Regions from separate parts of the Pseudomonas sp. JL3 genome, predicted to be linked through region 4. Evidence: predicted binding sites of a transcription regulator. Region 4 holds the regulator's gene; each other region holds the start of a gene.
What was found. The regulator FliA, encoded in region 4, starts transcription of late flagellar genes. The targets are predictions, from matches to a motif close to CTAAAGTTTNNNNNNNNNNNGCCGNTAA.
Positions count from the first base shown of each region.

Region 1: MMG91_RS28395 (methyl-accepting chemotaxis protein) is a predicted target of FliA. The motif match lies at 1,805-1,832, and genes of this name have one in related genera.
Region 2: motA (flagellar motor stator protein MotA) is a predicted target of FliA. The motif match lies at 2,773-2,800, and genes of this name have one in related genera.
Region 3: MMG91_RS29010 (methyl-accepting chemotaxis protein) is a predicted target of FliA. The motif match lies at 2,686-2,713, and genes of this name have one in related genera.

Region 1 is NZ_JAKWJK010000034.1:8,585-13,981, reverse strand. Features, by position in the region: gene MMG91_RS28410 (TonB-dependent siderophore receptor) at 1-55, opposite strand, end outside; gene MMG91_RS28405 (FecR family protein) at 144-1,157, opposite strand; gene MMG91_RS28400 (sigma-70 family RNA polymerase sigma factor) at 1,157-1,657, opposite strand; gene MMG91_RS28395 (methyl-accepting chemotaxis protein) at 1,951-3,831, shown strand; gene MMG91_RS28390 (SRPBCC family protein) at 3,967-4,434, opposite strand; gene MMG91_RS28385 (non-ribosomal peptide synthetase) at 4,464-5,397, opposite strand, start outside.
Region 2 is NZ_JAKWJK010000004.1:3,045-8,441, forward strand. Features, by position in the region: gene MMG91_RS09310 (caspase family protein) at 1-293, shown strand, start outside; gene MMG91_RS09315 (toll/interleukin-1 receptor domain-containing protein) at 293-778, shown strand; gene motB (flagellar motor protein MotB) at 821-1,849, opposite strand; gene motA (flagellar motor stator protein MotA) at 1,853-2,704, opposite strand; gene MMG91_RS09330 (HDOD domain-containing protein) at 2,871-4,403, shown strand; gene rhdA (thiosulfate sulfurtransferase) at 4,501-5,316, shown strand; gene asd (archaetidylserine decarboxylase) at 5,335-5,397, shown strand, end outside.
Region 3 is NZ_JAKWJK010000014.1:10,058-15,454, forward strand. Features, by position in the region: partial or broken gene MMG91_RS21285 (MFS transporter) at 1-88, opposite strand, end outside; gene MMG91_RS21290 (PA4780 family RIO1-like protein kinase) at 227-1,120, opposite strand; partial or broken gene MMG91_RS29005 (cache domain-containing protein) at 1,524-2,612, shown strand; gene MMG91_RS29010 (methyl-accepting chemotaxis protein) at 2,742-3,470, shown strand; gene MMG91_RS21300 (helix-turn-helix transcriptional regulator) at 3,595-4,386, opposite strand; gene MMG91_RS21305 (bile acid:sodium symporter family protein) at 4,471-5,397, shown strand, end outside.
Region 4 is NZ_JAKWJK010000010.1:140,253-145,649, reverse strand. Features, by position in the region: gene MMG91_RS18115 (chemotaxis protein CheA) at 1-1,686, opposite strand, end outside; gene MMG91_RS18110 (protein phosphatase CheZ) at 1,724-2,512, opposite strand; gene MMG91_RS18105 (chemotaxis response regulator CheY) at 2,535-2,906, opposite strand; gene fliA (RNA polymerase sigma factor FliA) at 3,074-3,814, opposite strand; gene fleN (flagellar synthesis regulator FleN) at 3,811-4,641, opposite strand; gene flhF (flagellar biosynthesis protein FlhF) at 4,758-5,397, opposite strand, start outside.

The sequences.
Region 1 (5,397 bases), on a different contig from region 4:
CGCCTGATTCCGCAGCGAAATGGAGAGGGTTCTTACTGATGGCGCGCACAGTCATTGTAGGTTTCCGTAGGAAGTCGCTGAAGGCAGAGTTGAAGTGCTTACTGACTAAGCCGGACTTGTTCGGAAAACCCGCCAAAAATAATTCAGGCCTGTCGCTCCAGCGTCACCCACCAGCGAGTGCGATAGCGCAGTTGTACCGGCAGGGTGTGCGGCAGGATGGCGAGCAGTTTGTCGGTGTCTTCGAGACGGAAAACTCCTGACAGCCGCAAGTGGGCAATGTCCGCCGCGCAGGTTAGATAGCCGGGACGGTAACGTCCGATTTCATTAATGAAATCCCCGAGGCGCATGTTGCGGGTGACGATCAAACCGTCGACCCAGGCGCCGGCATCCATGTCCGGCGGCGGTGCCAACTGCGCTCGATTGCGATCGATCAGATAGCTCTGCCCGGCCTGCACTTGAATCGGCAGGCCTCCGGCGGTCAGTGGCGAATGGATTGCGACCATGCCGCTGGTGACGCTGAGCCGTGTGCAGTCGGTGTCCTGACGAACGATGAAGCGCGCAGCCACCCCTTCGAATACGCCGTGGCGGCTTTGCACCCGCAACGGTCGATCAAACGAAACCCCTTCACTTGCCCCGCCGCACGTTACGATGATCTCGCCGCGAGTCAGTTTGATCAGCCGCTGCTGCGCGGTGTATTCCAGATCCACCGCGCTGGCGGTGTTGAGCTCCAGGCGCGTGCCATCCGGTAACTGGAAACCACGTCGTTCTCCTATGGCGGTGGCGAAGTCGGCGGTCCACTGCTGCCAGCCGATCGTATCTTTGCCTAACCACGCCGCTGAACCCATCAACAACGCGCCCGACAGCAGCTTCAACGCCTGGCGCCGCCCGAGTCCCTGTGCGCTGTTTTCCAAAGTGTTGAAAGCGACTTGAGCGCCGGGCACCACACGCAGATTACTGCTCAACTCGGCTTGCAGGGACTGCACCCGTTGCCAAGCCAGTTCGTGTTCATGGTGTTCCGCCCGCCAGACGTCGCATTGCTGGCGCAGTCTGGGGTTGGTCGCGTTGTTACGCAGGCGCAGCAACCAATGGATGGCTTGTTTGACCACTTGCTGATGCGGCACACCGCGGCGGTTCAGCGCTGAGTTATCCACAGGCATCACGCTTCATACCGCAGCACGTAGCAGTGATACAGCGCGTCGGCCACATAGCGTTCCACTGAGCGTAGGGATAATCCCATGTGTTCGGCGATCTGCTTGTGGGTAAGTCCTTCGCACTGGGCCAGCAGAAACGCCAGACGCACTTTCGGCTTCAGGCCTTCAAGCATGCGGGCGATGCTTTCCAGCAATTCGAGCACCAATGCTTGCGCCTCGGCGCTCGGGGCTTCGGCCTCGGGTAAATGGGCGATGGTTTCCAGGTACGCACGCTCGATTTCCTCACGGCGCCAATGGTCGATCACCAAGCCGCGGGCGATGGTTCGTAGAAAGGCGCGGGGGGCCTTGAGCTCCAGGCGTTCGGTTCTTTGCAGCAGACGAACGAACGTGTCCTGGGCCAGGTCCGCCGCATCGGCCGCATTGCCCAATCGAGCGCGCAGCCACGTATTGAGCCAACCGTGATGACTGCTGTAGAGCGCCTGTACTGCAAACTCAGGTGAGGACATGAACGCGACAGCCTGACGTCACAAATGATAATTAGTCGCATTGTCATCAAGGGTCAGAAAATTTGCAACTGCCGTTCGAGCAACCGTCAACAAACTCTGCTACTCGGGCGCTCTAGCACACCGTTCGGCGGGTATCTGACGAAATCCCTAAGATTTCTGCCACTCGTGCCGACAAGACTGGTGAGACATGCGTGCACCAAAGTAGAGCGGCTCCAGAATGCCGTCTGCGCTGTTACATGGAATGTTGCAAACCCGGAACGCATCCCCACTTTTTGCATAAGAAGTCCCATGAAATGAATCTCAAGTTCAGCCATAAAATCCTGCTGGCCGCTTCAGGCGTCGTGGTGCTGGCTTTTGCGTTGTTCACTTTGTACAACGACTATCTGCAGCGAAACACCATTCGACAAAACCTCGAGTCTTCCGTTGAGCAAGCCGGCGACCTGACCGCCAGCAGCGTGCAGAACTGGATGAGCGGCCGGGTGTTGGTCCTGGAAAACCTCGCGCAGAACGTCGCTCATCAAGGCGCCAATGCCGATCTGCCGGGGCTGGTCGATCAACCCGCCCTTACCTCGAACTTCCAGTTCACCTACGTCGGGCAGGCCAATGGTGTGTTCACCCAGCGCCCTGACGCGAAGATGCCGGACGGCTACGATCCGCGTCAGCGCCCTTGGTACAAACAAGCCGTGGTCGCCGACAAGACCATGCTGACCCCGCCTTACATGGCTGCGGTCGGCGGGTTGGTGGTGACCATCGCCATGCCGGTGAAAAAGCAAGGCGAACTGCTGGGCGTTGTCGGCGGCGACCTGAGTCTGGAAACCCTGGTGAAGATCATCAACTCGGTGGACTTCGGTGGCATCGGTCACGCGTTCCTCGTCAGCGCCGACGGTCAAGTGATCGTCAGTCCAGACAAGGATCAGGTGATGAAGAACCTGAAAGACATCTATCCGGGTTCCAGTGTCCGCATCGAGAAAGGCATCCAGGAAGTAGAACTGAACAAGTCGGACCGCATCCTCTCGTTCGCGCCGGTGAGTGGTTTGCCGAATGCCGAGTGGTACATCGGTCTGTCGATCGACAAGGCCAAGGCCTACGCACCACTGAGCCAGTTCCGCACCTCGGCGCTGATCGCGATGTTTATCGCCGTGACCGCCATTGCGGTGCTGCTGAGTCTGCTGATCAGCGTGCTGATGCGTCCGCTGACCACGATGGGCCGTGCGATGCAGGACATCGCTCAGGGCGAGGGTGACCTCACCCGTCGTCTGGTGGTAGAAAGCAAAGACGAGTTCGGCGAGTTGGGCGGCTCCTTTAACCAGTTCGTGGAGCGGATTCACGCGTCGATCTCCGAAGTGTCCTCGGCGACCCGTCAGGTTCATGACCTGTCGCAACGGGTGATGGCATCGTCCAACGCTTCGATCATCGGCTCCGACGAACAAAGCGCTCGCACCAACAGCGTGGCCGCGGCGATCAACCAATTGGGCGCAGCCACCCAGGAAATCGCCCGCAACGCCGCCGATGCTTCGCAACACGCCAGCGGCGCGAGCGAGCAGGCTGATGATGGTCGTCTGGTGGTGGAAAAAACCATCCTGGCCATGACCGAACTGTCGCAGAAAATCAGCCTGTCCTGCACGCAGATCGAAACCCTGAACGCGAGCACCGACAACATCGGCCACATTCTGGATGTGATCAAAGGCATCTCCCAGCAGACCAATTTGCTGGCGCTCAACGCGGCCATCGAAGCGGCCCGTGCCGGTGAGGCCGGTCGTGGTTTTGCGGTGGTGGCGGACGAGGTGCGTAACCTTGCTCATCGCACCCAGGAGTCGGCGGAAGAGATCCACAAGATGATCAGCTCGCTGCAGATTGGTTCTCGCGAAGCGGTGACCACCATGAACGCCAGTCAGGCATCCAGTGAACAGAGCGTCGAAGTGGCGAACCAGGCCGGTCTGCGCCTGGTCAGCGTGACCCAGCGCATCGGCGAAATCGACGGCATGAACCAGTCGGTAGCCGCGGCGACCGAAGAGCAGACCGCTGTGGTGGAAACCCTCAACGTCGACGTCAATCAGATCAACCTGCTGAACCAGCAGAGCGTGGCCAACCTCAACGAAACATTGAAGGATTGCGATGCGCTCTCCCAGCAGGCCAATCGGTTGAAGCAACTGGTTGATAGCTTCAAGATTTGATCAAGGTCAGTTGAACCGCGTTATCGTTCAATCGCGGGCAAGCCCGCTCCCACAGGGGATGTGTGTACGACACAAACCATGTGGGAGCGGGCTTGCCCGCGATAGCGGTAGATCAGTCACCGCCGAACCGAAGCCTTACACAAACAGCTTCAACACATTCCCCATCGCATCATCGGCAAACCCCTGAACAAAATTCTTGAACCCCGGCAGGGCTTCGGTGCCGCCCTGGGCCGGTTCGGCGATGATGGTCCAGGTCGCCCGCGACTTGCCTGTGCCCAAGGACTCAACACTCATCGCCGCCCACAAATTGGCTACGCCCAGTGTGTTGTAGATCGTCGTCCAGGTCATGTTCAGCGCCTGGTCGTCTCGGGAGTTGAGCTGCTCGACCACCAGGTTGCCGTCCTTGAAGAATTTCTTGCGCAGCGACGACACACCGTCGCCCGTCATCTCGATGTGCGACAGCGCCGGAATGAATCGGTCGAAGCCGACAAAGTTACCGACCACTGCCCAGACTTGCGCCGCATCGGCCGGTACTTCTATCGAGGACACGACGTGGCAGCCGTGAGGATTTTTGATCAGGGTATCGGGTTGCAGAGTTTTCATGGTTTTGCTCCGTGCAGGGTCAGGGTGAATCAGATGAAGTTGATTTCTTTGAGGTAGTCGCAGCCACGTCGCAGCAGCGCCGGGGATTTTTCCGGGTAGTGCGCGCCCATCTGCCGGACGCCGGCCTGGGCGTTGTCATGGCCGATCATTGAGATGTCGCCGATGTCTTCTTCGAAGCCATTGAGGTAGAAACCCAGCACGCCAAACAGCGCGTTATCGCTGTCGACGCGGCCCAGTTGCTGCTGCCAGTCGGCGACGCTGACCATGGCGAACTCCCGGCCGGCCTCGCGAAATGACGCCACGTAGCAATCCCAGCTCAGAGGCTCGGGGTTGTGCAGGTTGAACACCGCTTTTTCGGCCTGGTAACGGCTGGCATGGAAGGCGATGAAACGGGCAAGAAAATCCACCGGCATTAGGTCGAAATTCAGCGCGAACTCCGGCACCTGGCCGAGCTGGATCGAGCCCTTGAGCATCAGCATCAAGCGATTCTTATGGGGCTGGCAGACGCCGGTGAGGCTGTTGAAACTGATGTTGCCGGGGCGATAAAGATTGACCCGCACCCCACGCTCCCGCGCCCGTTCGAGGATCCGCTCGCCGACCCATTTAGACAGGTTGTAGCCGTTCTTGATGTAGATCGGCGGTGTCTGCGCGGCAGGCAGTTCCAGCACCCGGCCATCGTCGGAAATCGTGCTGGACGCCGAGAGCGTCGAAATGAAGTTGAAGATCTTCTTGCTGCGCCCTTCACACAAACGCAGGCACTCGAAAATCGGCTCGACGTTGTCCCGCGCCAACGACTCGTAATCGAGGACGTGATTGACGTTGGCGGCGTTGTGCACCAGCGCACCGAACTCTCGGTCCAGTCGTTGGTAAACATCTTCGCTGAGCCCCAGTTGCGGGCGCGTGATGTCTGCTGCGTAAACCCGCACCCGACTCAGGTCCAGATGCTCTAGGCGGTTTTCCCGC
Region 2 (5,397 bases), on a different contig from region 4:
CCCTGCGCGAAGTGTCGCCACTGATCCCCAAGGAAATCCTGCGCAAACTGCCCGACTGGTTCGGCGAAGCAGAATCCGTGTTCCCCCTCGACCCCAGCTACGAGCCCACGGAAGCGACGTTCGACCCGGAGCACGGCGAAGTCTTCTCCCAACTGCAAAAGTGCAACCGCCACAGCCTGATCGAACCGGTAGACGCCGAACACATGTACTACGCCGCCCTCCATTCCACCGGTTGCCGCCTCACCGCCCTCGGCGCCTATTACCGCGAACTCGCGATCAAGGGACATTTCTGATGCCTGTGTTTATCAGCTACCGCCATAGCGATCGGCCTCTAGCCATCGCCATCAACACCCGCCTGAAGCAGGCAAACATCAAAACTTATCTGGATGTGCTGGATCCGGAGTCCCAGACAACCGACGACATCACTGGAGTGATCACCCGCAACATCACAGAATGCACGCACTTGCTGGCAGTCGTTTCTGAGAGGACCGCACATTCATGGTGGGTGCCGTTCGAAATCGGTGAAGCGACCATCAGCAACCGACGGATTTGTTCATTCAAGACCGGCCCGGCGGAACTGCCACTGTACCTCGATAAATGGCCAAAGCTCAGCACCGACAAGGATATGGAGTTTTTCATTGATGCCTATCGTGAAGAAGTGGCGACCAAGCGCTCCATGACGCTGGGTTCGATCAATGAATCTCTTTATGGCACCTACAAGCGCAATGCCGAACTGTTCCACGACCAGCTCAAGCACCGCATCCGACGCGGTTTCTGACAGGCGCAAAAAAGCCGCGATCATTCGCGGCTTCTTCGTCTCTCACTGCTTGGGCGGTTCTGCCGGCTTCGGCGCAGGATCATCAAACAGATTCAACCGCTCACGAAGCTCATGGGCGGGCAGCGGCTCCTTATCCGCCGGCAAGGCATTCGGATCGGCTGGCGGCGCGGGCACTTCGCCCGGCCCGCCCTGCCCTTGCGTCGGCGCTGGTGCAGGTTCGGCACCTTGCGAACCTTCGATGGCACGCTGGGCTTTCTTGGTCAGCACGACGATGTCGATCCGGCGGTTGACCGGGTTGAACGGGTTCTCCCGGTCGAACAGCGCCGACGAGGCGTAGCCCACAACTCGCGCCACCTGCGAGTCCGGATAGCTGCCGGCGACCAACGCACGGCGAGCCGCGTTGGCGCGGTTGGCCGAGAGTTCCCAGTTGCCGAAATCGCCGGTGCCCGAGTATGGCTTGGCATCGGTGTGACCGCTGATGCTGATCTTGTTCGGCACCGCTTTGATGGTGTCGGCCATGGCCAGCAGGATGTCTTCGAAATACGGCTTCAGACGCGCACTGCCGGAGTCGAACATCGGGCGGTTTTCGGCGTCCACGATCTGGATACGCAAACCGTCCTGGGTGATCTCGAAGAGGATCTGGTCCTTGAATTTCTGTAGCTGCGGGTTTTCTTCGACCTTGTTCTGCAACTCTTGCAGCAGCAATTCCAGACGCTCCTTCTCGACCTGCTCGGCCATGCCTTCGACCTGTTCGGAGTCGATGGTCACCTTGTCCGGCTGAGGCTGGGATTTCACCTCGGGGTTGAGGGTGTTCTCCGGCGCCAGGGTCGGCGAGCCGCCCAGATCGATGATGTACGGCGTGCCGCTTTCGGAAAATCCGACCGGGTCCTTGAAGTAACCGGCGATGGCGATCTTCTGTTCCGGTGTTGCCGTGGACAACAGCCACAACACCAGGAAGAACGCCATCATCGCCGTCGCGAAGTCCGCGAAGGCGATTTTCCAGGAGCCGCCGTGATGCCCGCCCGCGTACTTTTTGACGCGCTTGATGATTATCGGCTGGTTATTTTCCATGACTTAGCGACCGCGAACCGCTTGTTCCAACTCAGCGAAGCTAGGACGGTGCGCCGGGTACAGAACCTTGCGACCGAATTCCACTGCCAGCGATGGCGGCATGCCGGAAGCCGAAGCCACCAGCGAGGCCTTGATGGCTTCGTAGACGTTCAGTTCTTCCTTGGCGTCGTGGCCCAGGGCGTGTGCCAGCGGGCCAAAGAAACCGTAGGCCGCGAGAATACCGAAGAAGGTACCTACCAGAGCCGCACCCACGTGCAAGCCGATCATTTTCTGGTCGCTTTCACCCAGGGATGCCATGGTCACCACGATACCCAATACCGCCGCGACGATACCGAAACCCGGCATGGCATCGGCAATGCCGTTGACGGCGTGGGAGGGATGGTCCAGGTCTTCCTTGAGGCTGGTCAGCTCCATGTCGAACAAGCCTTCAAGCTCATGGGGAGCCATGTTGCCGGAGGACATGATGCGCAGGTAATCGCAGATGTACGCGGTCATGCGGTCATCTTTCAGGACTGCCGGGTATTTGGCGAAGATCGGGCTCGCAGCGGCATCTTCAATGTCGCCTTCGATGGCCATCATGCCTTCGCGACGGCTCTTGTTGAGGATCTCGTAAATCAGCCCCAGCACTTCCAGGTAGAAGGTGTGGTTGAAACGCGAACTGAACATGCCCAAGGACTTCTTGAGCACGTGCATCGTCATATGACCGGGGTTGGCCTGCAGGAATGCACCAAGGGCCGCGCCACCGATAATCATCACCTCGAAAGGCTGGATGAGGGCGGCAATCTTGCCGTGGGAAAGCACGTATCCGCCGAGCACGCTCGCGAATACGACGATGATGCCGATAATTTTAGCCATAGGTAGGAGAGCACTTACTGAGTCGGGTTCAAGGTCATATTCGGAAGTTAAAAAATCTCTTCTTCTACTTATCGGCAAAACTGCGCCAGACTATAGCCAGTTCAGGCGAAAAGCTAATTTGACCCCCTCCGGGCATAGGTAAAGCAGACGATGATCGCGTCCAGACATGGCTAACGAAACGAACGTCCCAATGCCAAAACCGACCACGCTCGAAGGCTGGGTCAAGCTTCTCGATGGTGTGCGCCTACCGGTTCCGCAAGCCAGTCACGACCGGGTCTGCAAAGCCATCCGCGATAACCGCAGCTCGCTGCGCGACATTGCCGAATTGATGCAGGACAGCCCGGCCCTGGCCTTGAGCGTGATTCGCGAAGCCAATCGCCACACCCATGGCAGCATGGCCACGCCGGCTGAAAACCTTGAGGTGGCGATCAATCGCCTCGGTTTGAAACGCACCGAAGAATTACTCGAGCGCTTGCCCGCCGAACCCCAATCGCAGATCCCCGTCGCCCTGCGCCAGCTTCAACTGATCAGCCAGCACGCCACTCAACAGGCCAACGGTTTTTTTGCCAGCCGCCTGGCGCGGTTGTGGCAGGACATCCACTGGGGCAGCCTGCTGTTTCTTTCGCCACTGTGGCCCATGGCGTTGACCCATCCGCAGTTGCTTGAAGAATGGGAACTGCGGGTCATCCATAAAGGTGAGTCGGCGCGCAAAGTCGAAAAGCAATTGTTCGGCGTGCGTCTGCTGGAAATCTGTCTGGCACTGGTGGATGTCTGGCATTTGCCGATCTGGGTCCAGCAGGGTTATCGACTGCTGCGGAGCGAACAACGCGAACTGGTGAAAGTCCTGCGCATCGCTCGCGACAGCGATCACCCGCTGCGCCAACAGAACCGCCTCGATGACGATCCGACGCTGCGACGCTGGCTCAATCAGCCCGCCAATACCGTGCTGCTGGCCAATGGTCTGGCGTTGTCAGCACAACAGGCCTGGGACAGTCCCCACTGTGAACGCTGGCAATACCTCACCAGCCTTTACCTGCAAATGCCGATGGATGAGGTGCAGCAACAATTGCACCAGCAAGCCGCCAACAGCGCCCGCCAACATGCCATGCCGGACCTCTGGCACCCGGCCGAATCGCTGATCTGGCCGTGGGGCATGAACCGCGTTCACGCCGGTTTGCTACCGGCCCCGGCGCCCACTGCCGAAGAACTGGCGAAGTGGCGCAAGCAATGTGCCGAATTGCTGGTGGAGCCGAGCCGTTTTACCAATGCCATGCACTTGACCACATCGGCTCGAGACGCCTTGGTGGCGTGTGGCATGCGGCGGGTGATGATCCTGATGGCCGACCGCACGCATGCCAATCTGCGCGTGCACCAGACTGCCGGGTTGCCCAAAGAAGTGGCCGGCCTGAACCTGGTGGTCAGCCAAAGCATCGTGCTGCAACGCCTGCTCGCGCAACAGGCCCAGGTGCGCCTGACGCCGGCCAACAACGCACAATTCTCGGCCCTGTTGCCGGCCAGCCTGCGCTCACAGTTCGGTGGTGAACACCTGCTGCTGCGCTCACTGGTCAACAACGGTCGGGTGATCATGATCGTGGTGGCGGATCAGGGCGGCGGGCCGTTCTCGGAAATCACCGTGCAAGCGTTCGGCAAAACCGCGCAGTGCATCGAAAAAGCCCTGCACAGCTTTAGCCACCGCTAGGGCCTGTTTCCAGTTACTTCCTGTGCCGAAATAACTGATAACAGGCCCTCATGACGCTGCGCTACAATCCTCCCCCTTTGTGCTCTGGAGACCTCACATGTCTGACTTCTCTGGCTTGGCGTTGGTGATCGAGCCGAGCGACCTGCTCCCGCGTCTCGACTCCCGCGAACTGATTCTGGTGGACCTGACCAGCAGCGCCCGCTATGCCGCAGGGCATATCCCCGGGGCACGCTTTGTCGATCCAAAACGCACTCAACTGGGTCAGGCGCCTGCGCCAGGCCTGCTGCCAACCCAAGCCGCGCTTGAAGCATTGTTCGGCGAACTGGGACACAACCCCGATGCGGTCTACGTCGTCTATGACGACGAAGGCGGTGGTTGGGCCGGGCGCTTTATCTGGCTGCTGGATGTCATCGGCCACACCAAATACCACTACCTCGACGGCGGCCTGCCGGCCTGGCTGGCAGAAGGCTCGCCCATGTCGATCCAGATCCCGGCCCCAGTCGGTGGCCCGGTTGCGTTGACCCTGCACGATGAACCCACCGCCACCCGCGAGTACCTGCAAAGCCGCCTCGGAGCCGCTGACCTGGCGATCTGGGATGCACGCGGGCCGCTGGAGTACTCCGGCGAGAAAGTGCTGGCGGCCAAGGGCGGGCACATTCCCGGCGCGGTCAATTTCGAATGGACCGCCGGCATGGATCAGGCGCGCAACCTGCGCATCCGCACCGATATGCCGAAAATCCTGGAACAACTTGGCATTACCAAAGACAAAGAAGTCATTACTCACTGCCAGACTCACCATCGTTCTGGCTTCACGTATCTAGTAGCCAAGTCGCTCGGTTATCCACGAGTCAAAGGCTACGCCGGCTCTTGGGGCGAATGGGGCAACCACCCCGACACGCCCGTAGAAATCTAAGGTTTTTAAGGACAGTTAATGAATAAGCGTTTGTTTATCCTCAGCCAATACCTGCTGCCCCACCACTTGCTCTCGCGACTG
Region 3 (5,397 bases), on a different contig from region 4:
AGAACGGCGCGGCGATCAACATGCCGATACCGAACCCGGTCATTTGCAGCAGCGTCAGGAAACTGAAAATCGGCAGGCGCAGGTTTTCCCACAGGTCAGGTATCGATCATAGAATCCGGGGGCAACACAACACTTGTGGGAGCGGGCTTGCCCGCGATGCAGACGACACGGCTCCAAAAAAGCATCTACAAAAAACCCGGCCGAAGCCGGGTTTTGGGTCAACCGATTACTGCATCCAAGGTGGAGGCGGCTCTTCGGTCTTGCTCGGTGGCGCGTCGTCCGCAGTGCGGATCGCTTGCTTGCGCTCTTCATCAAGACGGGCCGCCTCGATCTCGCGCATGATTCCGCCAACGTCCGCCAGTTCTTCCGGCTCGTCGAACTCGCCGGTCAACACACTGGCCGGGTGCAAAGTGCCGGCTTCGTACAACGCCCACATTTCCTTGGCGTACTTAGTGCGTTTCAGCTCCGGTGCAAAACGACCGAAGTAAGACGCCATGTTGCCCACGTCCCGCTCCAGCATGTTGAACGCGTGGTTGTTGCCCGCCGCATCCACCGCTTGCGGCAGGTCGATGATGACCGGGCCGGTCGGCGTCAGCAGTACGTTGAACTCGGACAGGTCACCGTGCACCAAACCGGTACACAACATCAGCACGATTTGCGAAATCAGAAACGCGTGATATTCGCGCGCCTGGTCCGGCTCCAGCACCACATCGTTCAGACGCGGTGCGGCATCGCCGTACTCGTCGGCCACCAGCTCCATCAGCAGCACGCCTTCGAGGAAGTCATACGGCTTGGGTACCCGCACACCGGCACCGGCCAGCCGGAACAACGCCGCCACTTCGGCATTCTGCCAGGCGTCTTCGGTTTCTTTCTTGCCGAACTTGGAGCCCTTGGCCATCGCTCGAGCCTGCCGGCTGTTGCGCACCTTACGGCCTTCCTGATACTCGGCCGCCTGACGAAAACTGCGTTTATTCGCCTCCTTGTAGACCTTGGCACAACGCAGCTCGTTGCCGCAGCGCACCACATAAACAGCTGCTTCTTTACCACTCATGAGTGGGCGCAGCACCTCGTCGACCAGACCGTCCTCGATCAGGGGTTCAATGCGTTTTGGAGTCTTCATCAGCTTTTATTGTGGGTCCTTTATTACCAAACACGCGAAAGTCATTCGTTATACGGCAATCCTCTCATTCGCGGGAGGGGTTGCCGACCTATGAACGTTCCCATGAACATCAAGAAGCACACAATGTGCCGGATTAATCGGACACAACCCATTGACCGCTCAGGATCATAGCTGAGCCTGCGCCACTTGTTGACGAAGGGCTACAAGGGCATTTGCGACAGAATCTGACACGTAGATCCCTACCCTTCGCCGGATTTCTCTCAACAGACCTCAATTTCCTCGCTCATCAGCCGAAGGCATTAGAGGGAACAGAAATTGTCCGACGATCGTAAACGTTTACAGCTGCCAATAATCCGCGAGTCATCTGCACTGCGTGGGCCTACAAGAAAAAACTGGAGCGCGGATGAACATCAAACAGAAGTTGACCTGGGCGTTTGCAATCATCGCCTGCTTGCCCGTGGTGCTGGTCGCCACCCTCGTGGTGCTGAACTTGCGCAGCGATGCCAAGGATAATTTTGTCGACGGCAGCGGCCGCGAGATTCGTCAGGTCAGCAATGCCATGCAGCTGTTCTTTGACGGCATCAGCCAGAACGTCGATTACCTGGCCACCCAACCGCTGATCAAGAACTCCGACGACAGCCTCAAGACCTACATGAGCGCCAACGCCGAGAGTATTCCCCAAGGCGAGTCGGACAAAAAAATCTTCGCCCTCCTCCAGGACCTGGGCAACAGCCACCCGGCCTATGCTTATGCCATCCTTGGCACCGCAGCGGGCGGTTACGTGTCCTGGCCAGACGATGCGAAGCTGAGCAATTACGACCCGCGCCAGCGCCCTTGGTATAAAGCCGCGCAGGCCAAACCCGGCAAGCCATTTCGCACCGAAGCCTATTACTGGGCTCAGGATGACGCGACTTACGTCAGCACCGTGCGCACCATCGATAACAAACTGGGCAGCAATGGCGGCGTGGTCAGCATCGACGTGACACTCAAGCAGCTCACCGAAATCGTCAAACAGATCAAACTCGGCGAAACCGGCTACCTGATGCTGGTGGAAAACACCGGCACAATACTGGTCGATCCGAAGCAACCAGCACACAACTTCAAGGCCCTCAACAGTCTCGGCGATGGCTACGCGCAACTGGCCAAGGCCGGCAAAGGGCTGGTGGAAATCGAGCTCAATGGCGAGCGCTACATGGCCAACGTCTGGCCGTCGGAACAACTGGGCTGGACCTTTATCGGCCTGATCAAGCAGACCGACGTGATGAGCTCGGCCACTCAACTGACCTGGCTGATCGCGATCATCGCCGCCGTGCTGGCGGTGTTCTTCGCCATCGTCGGCGCCAGTTTCGCCAGCCTGATCGTACGGCCGATCCGCAGCGTGGCCAGTGGTCTGGAAGGCATCGCCCAAGGTGAAGGCGACCTGACCAAGAACCTGCAAATCCGTGGCAGCGATGAAACTGCGCAACTGGCCAACTGGTTCAACCAGTTTCTGGCGGCGATTCGCAACCTGATCCAAAGCATCGGCGGCGCCGCGACCAAAATCCTCGCCACCTCCCAGAGCTCGACCCAAGTGTCCAGCGACATGGCCGAAGCCGCCGGGCGCCAGCGTGAAGCGGTGGACATGGTGTCCACGGCGTTCCACGAAATGGTCGCCACCGCCAACGAAGTTGCACGCTCCTGCAGTCAGGCCGCCGAGTCGGCCGACAGCGGCCAGCGCCAGGCGCGTGAAGGTCAGCAGCAGATCGATGCCGCAGTGAGCAGTGTTGATCGCTTGAGCCAGGAAATCGAACAGTCGGCGCAATCGATGCAACAGCTTGAGCGCGATAGCAACGACATTCAGTCGATCCTCGGGACCATTCGTTCCATTGCCGAACAGACCAACCTGCTGGCGCTGAACGCCGCCATCGAAGCGGCCCGAGCCGGTGAGCAGGGTCGTGGTTTTGCGGTGGTGGCGGATGAAGTTCGCGCCCTGGCCAAACGCACTGCCGACTCCACGGCGGAAATCGACGGGTTGCTGGGCAACCTGGCCAAGCGCACCAGCCAGGTGACGCAGCAGATGCATGCGAGCCTGGAAGTGTCGCAGCAATCGGTGACGCGGATCGGTGAAGCGCGCAGCAGCTTCGGGCAGATTCGTGAGTCGGTGGATGTGATTCGCGACATGAACACTCAGATCGCCACGGCGGCGGAGGAACAGCATCAAGTGGCGGAAGACATCAATCGCCACATCAGCCAGATTCATGGCGACGCGCAGTTGGTGGCGGAACTGGCGAACTCGGCGCGGCTGGATTCTCAGAGCCTGGCGGGGTTGTCGAATGAGCTGGATGGGTTGGTCCGGCGGTTCAGAACCTGAGTAGGCATGATCGTTCCCACGCTCTGCGTGGGAATGCCTCAATGGACGCTCCGCGTCCGCTTCGGCAGGGACGCGGAGCGTCCCGGGCTGCATTCCTTTGCTGCGCGTGGGAACGATCATTCAACTACTGTTTGAACAACTCCCCGGGGGTAAACCCGAACAACCCCTTGAACGCCGCAATAAACGCCGACGTCGAGTCATACCCGCAAGACAGCGCGGCATGGGTCACGCTGTTCCCCTCCTCCAGCAAACTCAACGATGACAGCAGTCGCATGCGTTGACGCCAGCCGCGGAAGCTCAAGCCGGTTTCACGCTGAAACAAGCGCATCAAGGTTTTCTCCGACGTGCCCAAACGCTCGGCCCACTCCTGCAAGGTCGCATTGCGCTCAGGGCTGTCGATCAGCTCGTTGCATAAGCCCAGCAAACGTTCATGCCTGGGTAGCGGCAAGGAAAACCCCACCTCCGGCAGACTCGCCAACTGATCCAGCAACACGCCCACCAACCGCGCCTCCTGGCTGTCGCCCTGTGGATATTCCACCGGCAACAAGCAAAAACGCTTGATCAACTCCCGCGCCAATGGCGTGACTTCCAGCACCCGGCAACGCCCGTCCGCCCATGGGCAATCCTCGCGGCGCACGTACAGGCTGCGCATCTCGGCACGCATTGAGGTCACGACCTGATGCTCGAGATCCGCCGGAATCCAGATGCCCCATTGCGGCGGCGCAAAGAAACTGCCCTCGGCGGTATGCACACCGAGAACGCCGCTGATGGCGTAGGAAAACTGCACCCAATCGTGACGATGGGGCGGTGTCCACGAACCGGCGTTCAGACTTTCCGCCCGCGCATACAACGGTCGCGGCAACACGGTGAGCGTAGGAATGATTCGTTCGAGGGAAAGTTGTCCGTTAGTCGGCATTGATTGGCCTTATGTCGCAAGACGGCTGATGAGGCCGACGTTAGGCTAAGTCATCAATTCTTACAAATGGATTCGGTGCCGGTCATGCATGCCTTCAAACACCTCAAACGCGTGGTCACCGACTGGTTCTTGTGCGGCATGCTGATCGCCACGCTGCTGGCGTATGTCTTCCCGACCTTCGGCGCCACCGGCGGCGGGATGCACGCGGAGTACGTGATCAACATCGGCGTGTTTCTGGTGTTCTTCCTCCATGGGGTCAACCTCTCCAGCGAGCAGATCCGCCATGGGCTGAAAAACTGGAAGCTGCACGTGATGGTTCAAACCTTCACCTTTGCGGTGTTTCCGTTGATCTGGCTGCTGAGCGACAAACTGCTGGGTTCGCACATTCCCTCACTGCTGATGCTCGGTTTCCTCTACCTCTGCGCCCTGCCTTCGACCATTTCCTCGTCCGTGGCCCTGACCGGTAGCGCCGGCGGCAACGTACCGGCAGCGATTCTCAACGCAAGCCTGTCCAGCGTGCTGGGGATTTTTCTGACACCGTTGCTGGTGAGTTTCGTGGTCGGTAGCGGCGCGGGGGGTATCGAACTCGGTGCAACCCTGCTCGACTTGTGCGCCATGCTGCTATTGCCACTGGTGCTCGGGCAATTGCTGCGGCCGTGGCTGGGCAAATTTTTCGCTCGGCACAAGCGCTACACCAACATCGCCGACAAACTGGTGATCCTGCTGCTGGTGTACTCGGCGTTTTGCAATTCGATGGTGTCGGGGATGTGGCAACAACAGGGCAACAGCGTGATTCTCACCGCGTTGATTGGCAGTGCGATTCTGCTGGCGATCATTCTGTGGATGACCACCCGCACCGCTCGCGCGCTCAAGTTCAGCCCTGCCGATGAGATTGCCGCGGTGTTCTGCGCCAGCAAGAAATCCCTGGCGGCCGGTGCGCCGATGGCGGCACTGATCTTCGGTGCCAACCCCGGCCTTGGCTTGATCCTGCTGCCGATCATGATCTATCAC
Region 4 (5,397 bases):
GGTCTTGGTCGAGAAACCCGGCGCGAAGATCAGGTTGAAGCAATCGGACTCGCTGAGACGGTCCGCCGCATCCTTGTCCATCAGACCTTTTTTCACGGCGATACCGCGCAAAACATCAGCGTCCATACCCTTGCCGTCATCGGAGATGGACAGCAGGATGTGGTCGCCTTCCTGTTCGGCGGACAGGATCACCTTGCCGCTGCGAGGCTTGCCCATCGCTTCGCGATCAGCCGGCTCTTCGATACCGTGGTCGACCGAGTTGCGCACCAAGTGGACCAGCGGGTCTGCCAGGGCCTCGACGAGGTTCTTGTCGAGGTCGGTTTCTTCGCCGACCAGCTCCAGGTTGATCTCTTTCTTGAGCTGGCGAGCCAGGTCGCGAACCAGACGCGGGAAGCGTCCGAAGACTTTCTTGATCGGCTGCATCCGGGTCTTCATGACCGCGGTTTGCAGGTCGGCCGTGACCACGTCGAGGTTCGACACGGCCTTGGACATGGCTTCGTCGCCGCTGTTGAGGCCCAGACGGACCAGGCGGTTACGCACCAGTACCAACTCGCCGACCATGTTCATGATTTCGTCGAGACGCGCGGTATCGACCCGCACGGTGGTCTCGGCTTCGCTGGCCGGTTTTTCTGGTGGTGGCGCAGACGGGGCACGGGCAGGAGCCGGTGCAGCAGCGGCGGCCGGTTTCGGCGATTCGACTTTTGGCTCGGGCGCTTTGGCCACAGGTTTCGCAGCCGGTGCTGGCGCCTTGGCGACAGGAGCAGAAACCACTGCGCCAGTGCCAACCTCGGTGAACTTGCCTTTGCCATGCAATTCGTCGAGCAGCGATTCGAACTCATGATCGGAGATCAGATCGTCGCCGGCCGCTTTAGCGGTTGGCGCAGCCGGGGCCGGAGCCGAAGCAATCGCCGACTCCAATGCATCGACGGCAAAGTTGCCTTTGCCGTGCAACTGATCGAGCAGTGCCTCGAACTCGTCGTCGGTGATGTCGGAGCTGTCGCCTGCCGCTTTCGGGGCAGCCGGTGCGGCGGATGCCGCAACCACTGCATCGGCGGCGAACTGGCCTTTGCCGTGCAATTGATCGAGCAACGACTCGAACTCGGCATCGGTGATTTCGTCGCTGGTTGCCACATCGGCGGCAGGCGGCGAAACAACCACGGGAGCCTCGGCCTGAGCCTTGACGGCATTCAGCGAGTCCAGCAGTTGTTCAAATTCGTTATCGGTGATGTCGCCTGATTCGCTTTCGGCGGCAGGTGCTTGCACCGCTTCAGCAACAGGCGCCGCTTCATCGGCGGTTTGCGGCTCGGCCAGACGGGCCAGGGCAGCCAGTAATTCAGGCGTGGCAGCCGTGATCGGGCTGCGCTCGCGGACTTCGCTGAACATGCTGTTCACCGCGTCCAGTGCTTCGAGAACCACGTCCATCAGTTCCGAGTCGACGCGTCGTTCACCCTTGCGCAGGATGTCAAACACGTTCTCGGCGATGTGACAGCACTCCACCAGCTCGTTGAGCTGGAGGAAGCCGGCGCCCCCTTTTACAGTGTGAAAACCGCGAAAAATTGCATTGAGCAAGTCCGCATCATCCGGTCGGCTTTCAAGCTCGACCAGCTGTTCGGACAGTTGCTCTAGAATCTCGCCGGCCTCAACCAGGAAATCCTGAAGGATCTCTTCATCGGCGCCGAAGCTCATTAAGGGGGTGCTCCTACAGGTCTAAAAACCCAGAAAACTAAAATCCAAGACTGGATAGCAAATCGTCCACATCGTCCTGACCGGACACAACATCTTCTCTTTTATCGGCATGAATCTGCGGACCTTCACCCTGCGAGAGATGTTTTTGTGGATCTTTTTCAGCCAGCATCGCTTCACGGTCATGTTCGATACCCGCAAAGCGGTCGACCTGACTGGCCATGAGCACGAGCTTGAGCAGGTTGCTTTCAACGTCGGTGACCAATTGGGTCACGCGCTTGATCACCTGACCGGTGAGGTCCTGGTAATCCTGGGCCAGCAGAATGTCGTTGAGGTTGCTCGACACGATGCGGTTGTCTTCGCTGCTGCGTGTCAGGAAACCGTCGACCCGCCGAGCCAGTTCGCGGAACTCTTCAGCCCCGACTTCGCGACGCATGAACCGTCCCCAATCCGTGCTCAGCGCCTGAGCTTCGTCGCTCAGGCTGTTGATCAGTGGCGTGGCATTTTCCACCAGGTCCATGGTGCGGTTGGCCGCGGCCTCGGTCAGCTTGACCACATAACCCAGGCGCTCGGTGGCATCCGTGATCTGAGACACTTCCTCGGCTTGCGGCATGTGCGGGTCAATCTGGAAATTGACGATCGCGCTATGCAGCTCGCGGGTGAGCTTGCCCACTTCCTGGTACAGGCCGCGGTCACGGGTCTGGTTGAGCTCATGGATCAGTTGCACAGCGTCGCCGAACCTGCCTTTTTCAAGGCTTTCGACCAGTTCGACCGCGTGTTTTTTCAGGGTCGACTCAAAATCGCCCTGTGAAGATTCGTTATGCTCCATAGCTCCCCCGTGGCGCAGTACATCAACCGATGCGTTCGAAAATCTTCTCGATTTTTTCTTTCAACGCCTGGGCTGTGAAGGGTTTGACCACATAGCCGTTAACACCGGCCTGGGCCGCTTCGATGATTTGCTCGCGCTTGGCTTCAGCGGTCACCATCAGCACCGGCAGGTGCTTGAGCTTTTCATCGGCGCGCACGTGACGCAGCAGGTCGATACCGGTCATGCCAGGCATGTTCCAGTCCGTTACCAGAAAGTCGATGCTCCCGCTGTTGAGCACCGGAATGGCAGTGGTGCCATCGTCAGCCTCGACCGTGTTGGTGAACCCAAGGTCACGCAACAGGTTTTTTATGATCCGCCGCATCGTTGAGAAGTCATCAACGATGAGGATTTTCATGTTCTTGTCCAATTCGACCTCCAAGCAGTCTTAAACGCGCCCAGCACCTGGACGCGCCATTTCAATCAATCCGGCAAAGCACTCAATGACTGTCTGGAGCACAACAGATCGAGACCGGCGCAGTTCAACACCACACCCGCTCCATTCGCAGTGTCCCCACACTGCCTTCAGCGCGCTCGCCACTCCCCCAAACGCCCCCGCAAACGGGCCGCGCACTGGCTGTGTAACTGGCTGACCCGCGATTCGCTGACCCCCAGGACCTCACCGATTTCCTTGAGATTCAACTCTTCGTCGTAGTACAGCGCCAACACCAGTCGCTCACGCTCCGGCAAATTGGCAATCGCGTCCGCCAGCGCCGCCTGGAAGCGTTCATCTTCCAGATCGCGTGACGGCTCGAGATGAGCACTGGCGCCATCCTCGTGCAGCCCTTCGTGTTCGCCGTCCTGCAACAGATCGTCGAAACTGAATAACCGGCTGCCCAGGGTGTCGTTCAAAATTCCGTAATAATCGTCGAGACTCAATTGGAGTTCGGCCGCAACTTCGTGATCTTTAGCGTCACGACCGGTTTTAGCTTCAATCGAGCGAATTGCGTCGCTGACCATGCGGGTATTGCGGTGAACCGAACGTGGTGCCCAGTCCCCCTTGCGCACTTCATCGAGCATCGCGCCGCGGATTCGAATGCCCGCGTACGTCTCGAAACTCGCGCCTTTGCTGGCGTCGTATTTGGTTGATACTTCCAGCAGGCCGATCATCCCGGCCTGGATCAAGTCTTCGACCTGGACACTGGCAGGCAAACGCGCCAGCAAGTGGTAGGCAATGCGTTTGACCAGTGGCGCGTAACGCTCGATCAGCTCGTACTGCGCGTCACGTGCCGACTTCTTGTAGAGGTTGTAGCCACTGGCTGTCATAGGACGGGTCCTGCGGTCTGTTGCACGAGGCGCTCGACGAAAAATTCCAGATGACCACGCGGGTTGGCCGGCAGCGGCCAGGTATCGACCTTCTGCGCAATGGCCTTGAACGCCAGGGCGCACTTGGAACGCGGGAAGGCTTCGTAGACGGCACGCTGCTTCTGCACGGCCTTGCGCACGCTTTCGTCGTAAGGCACCGCACCGACGTATTGCAAGGCGACGTCGAGGAAACGATCCGTGACCTTGGTCAACTTGGCGAACAGGTTGCGGCCTTCCTGCGGGCTCTGCGCCATGTTGGCCAGGACGCGGAAACGATTCATGCCGTAGTCGCGGTTAAGCAGTTTGATCAGCGCGTAGGCGTCAGTGATGGAGGTCGGCTCGTCGCACACCACCAGCAAGACTTCTTGCGCTGCGCGGACGAAACTGACTACCGAGTCACCAATGCCCGCAGCGGTGTCGATCACCAATACGTCAAGGTTGTCGCCGATGTCGCTGAAGGCCTGGATCAGGCCGGCATGCTGGGCCGGGCTCAGATGAACCATGCTCTGGGTGCCGGACGCAGCCGGGACGATGCGGATCCCGCCAGGCCCCTGCAACAGCACGTCGCGCAGCTCACAGCGGCCTTCGATCACGTCGGCCAGGGTACGTTTGGGTGTCAGCCCCAGCAGGACGTCGACGTTCGCCAGCCCCAGATCGGCATCCAGCAGCATGACGCGCCGGCCGAGCTCAGCTAGAGCCAGGGACAAGTTCACTGACACGTTAGTCTTCCCGACGCCACCTTTGCCGCCGGTCACCGCGATCACCTGTACGGGATGCATGCTGCCCATGTTATTTCTTTACCTTGTCTTACTTAGACGGAGGCCACATTACTGGCTGCGCGTTCACCAACTGAACAATGCATGGCAGACCATCGATGTAGGTACAAAAACTGTTCATTAATACCTCAGCCAACCCGCTTGGTCGGACTGTGGTAAATATCAGCGAACATATCAGCCATGGCTTCTTCGCTGGGTTCTTCCTGCATTTGCACGCTAACGGCGCGGCTGACCAACTGATGACGACGCGGCAGATGCAAATCATCCGGAATCCGCGGGCCATCGGTCAGGTAAGCCACCGGCAATTCATGACTAATGGCCAGGCTCAACACCTCACCCAAGCTTGCCGTTTCATCCAGTTTAGTCAGGATGCAGCCAGCGAGGCCGCAGCGCTTGTAACTGTGATAAGCAGCGGTTAGAACCTGTTTTTGACTGGTGGTTGCCAAGACCAGATAATTTTTTGATTTGATGCCCCGTCCGGCCAGGCTTTCGAGCTGCATGCGCAGTGCCGGATCGCTGGCCTGAAGGCCGGCGGTATCGATCAACACCACGCGTTTGCGCAGCAAAGGCTCCAACGCCTGCACCAGCGATTGGCCCGGGTCGACGTGGGTGACCGACACGTTGAGGATGCGTCCCAGGGTCTTGAGCTGTTCCTGAGCACCGATGCGGTAGCTGTCCATGCTCACCAGCGCGATGTTTTGCGCGCCGTACTTGAGCACGTAACGGGCGGCGAGTTTGGCCAGCGTGGTGGTCTTGCCCATGCCGGCC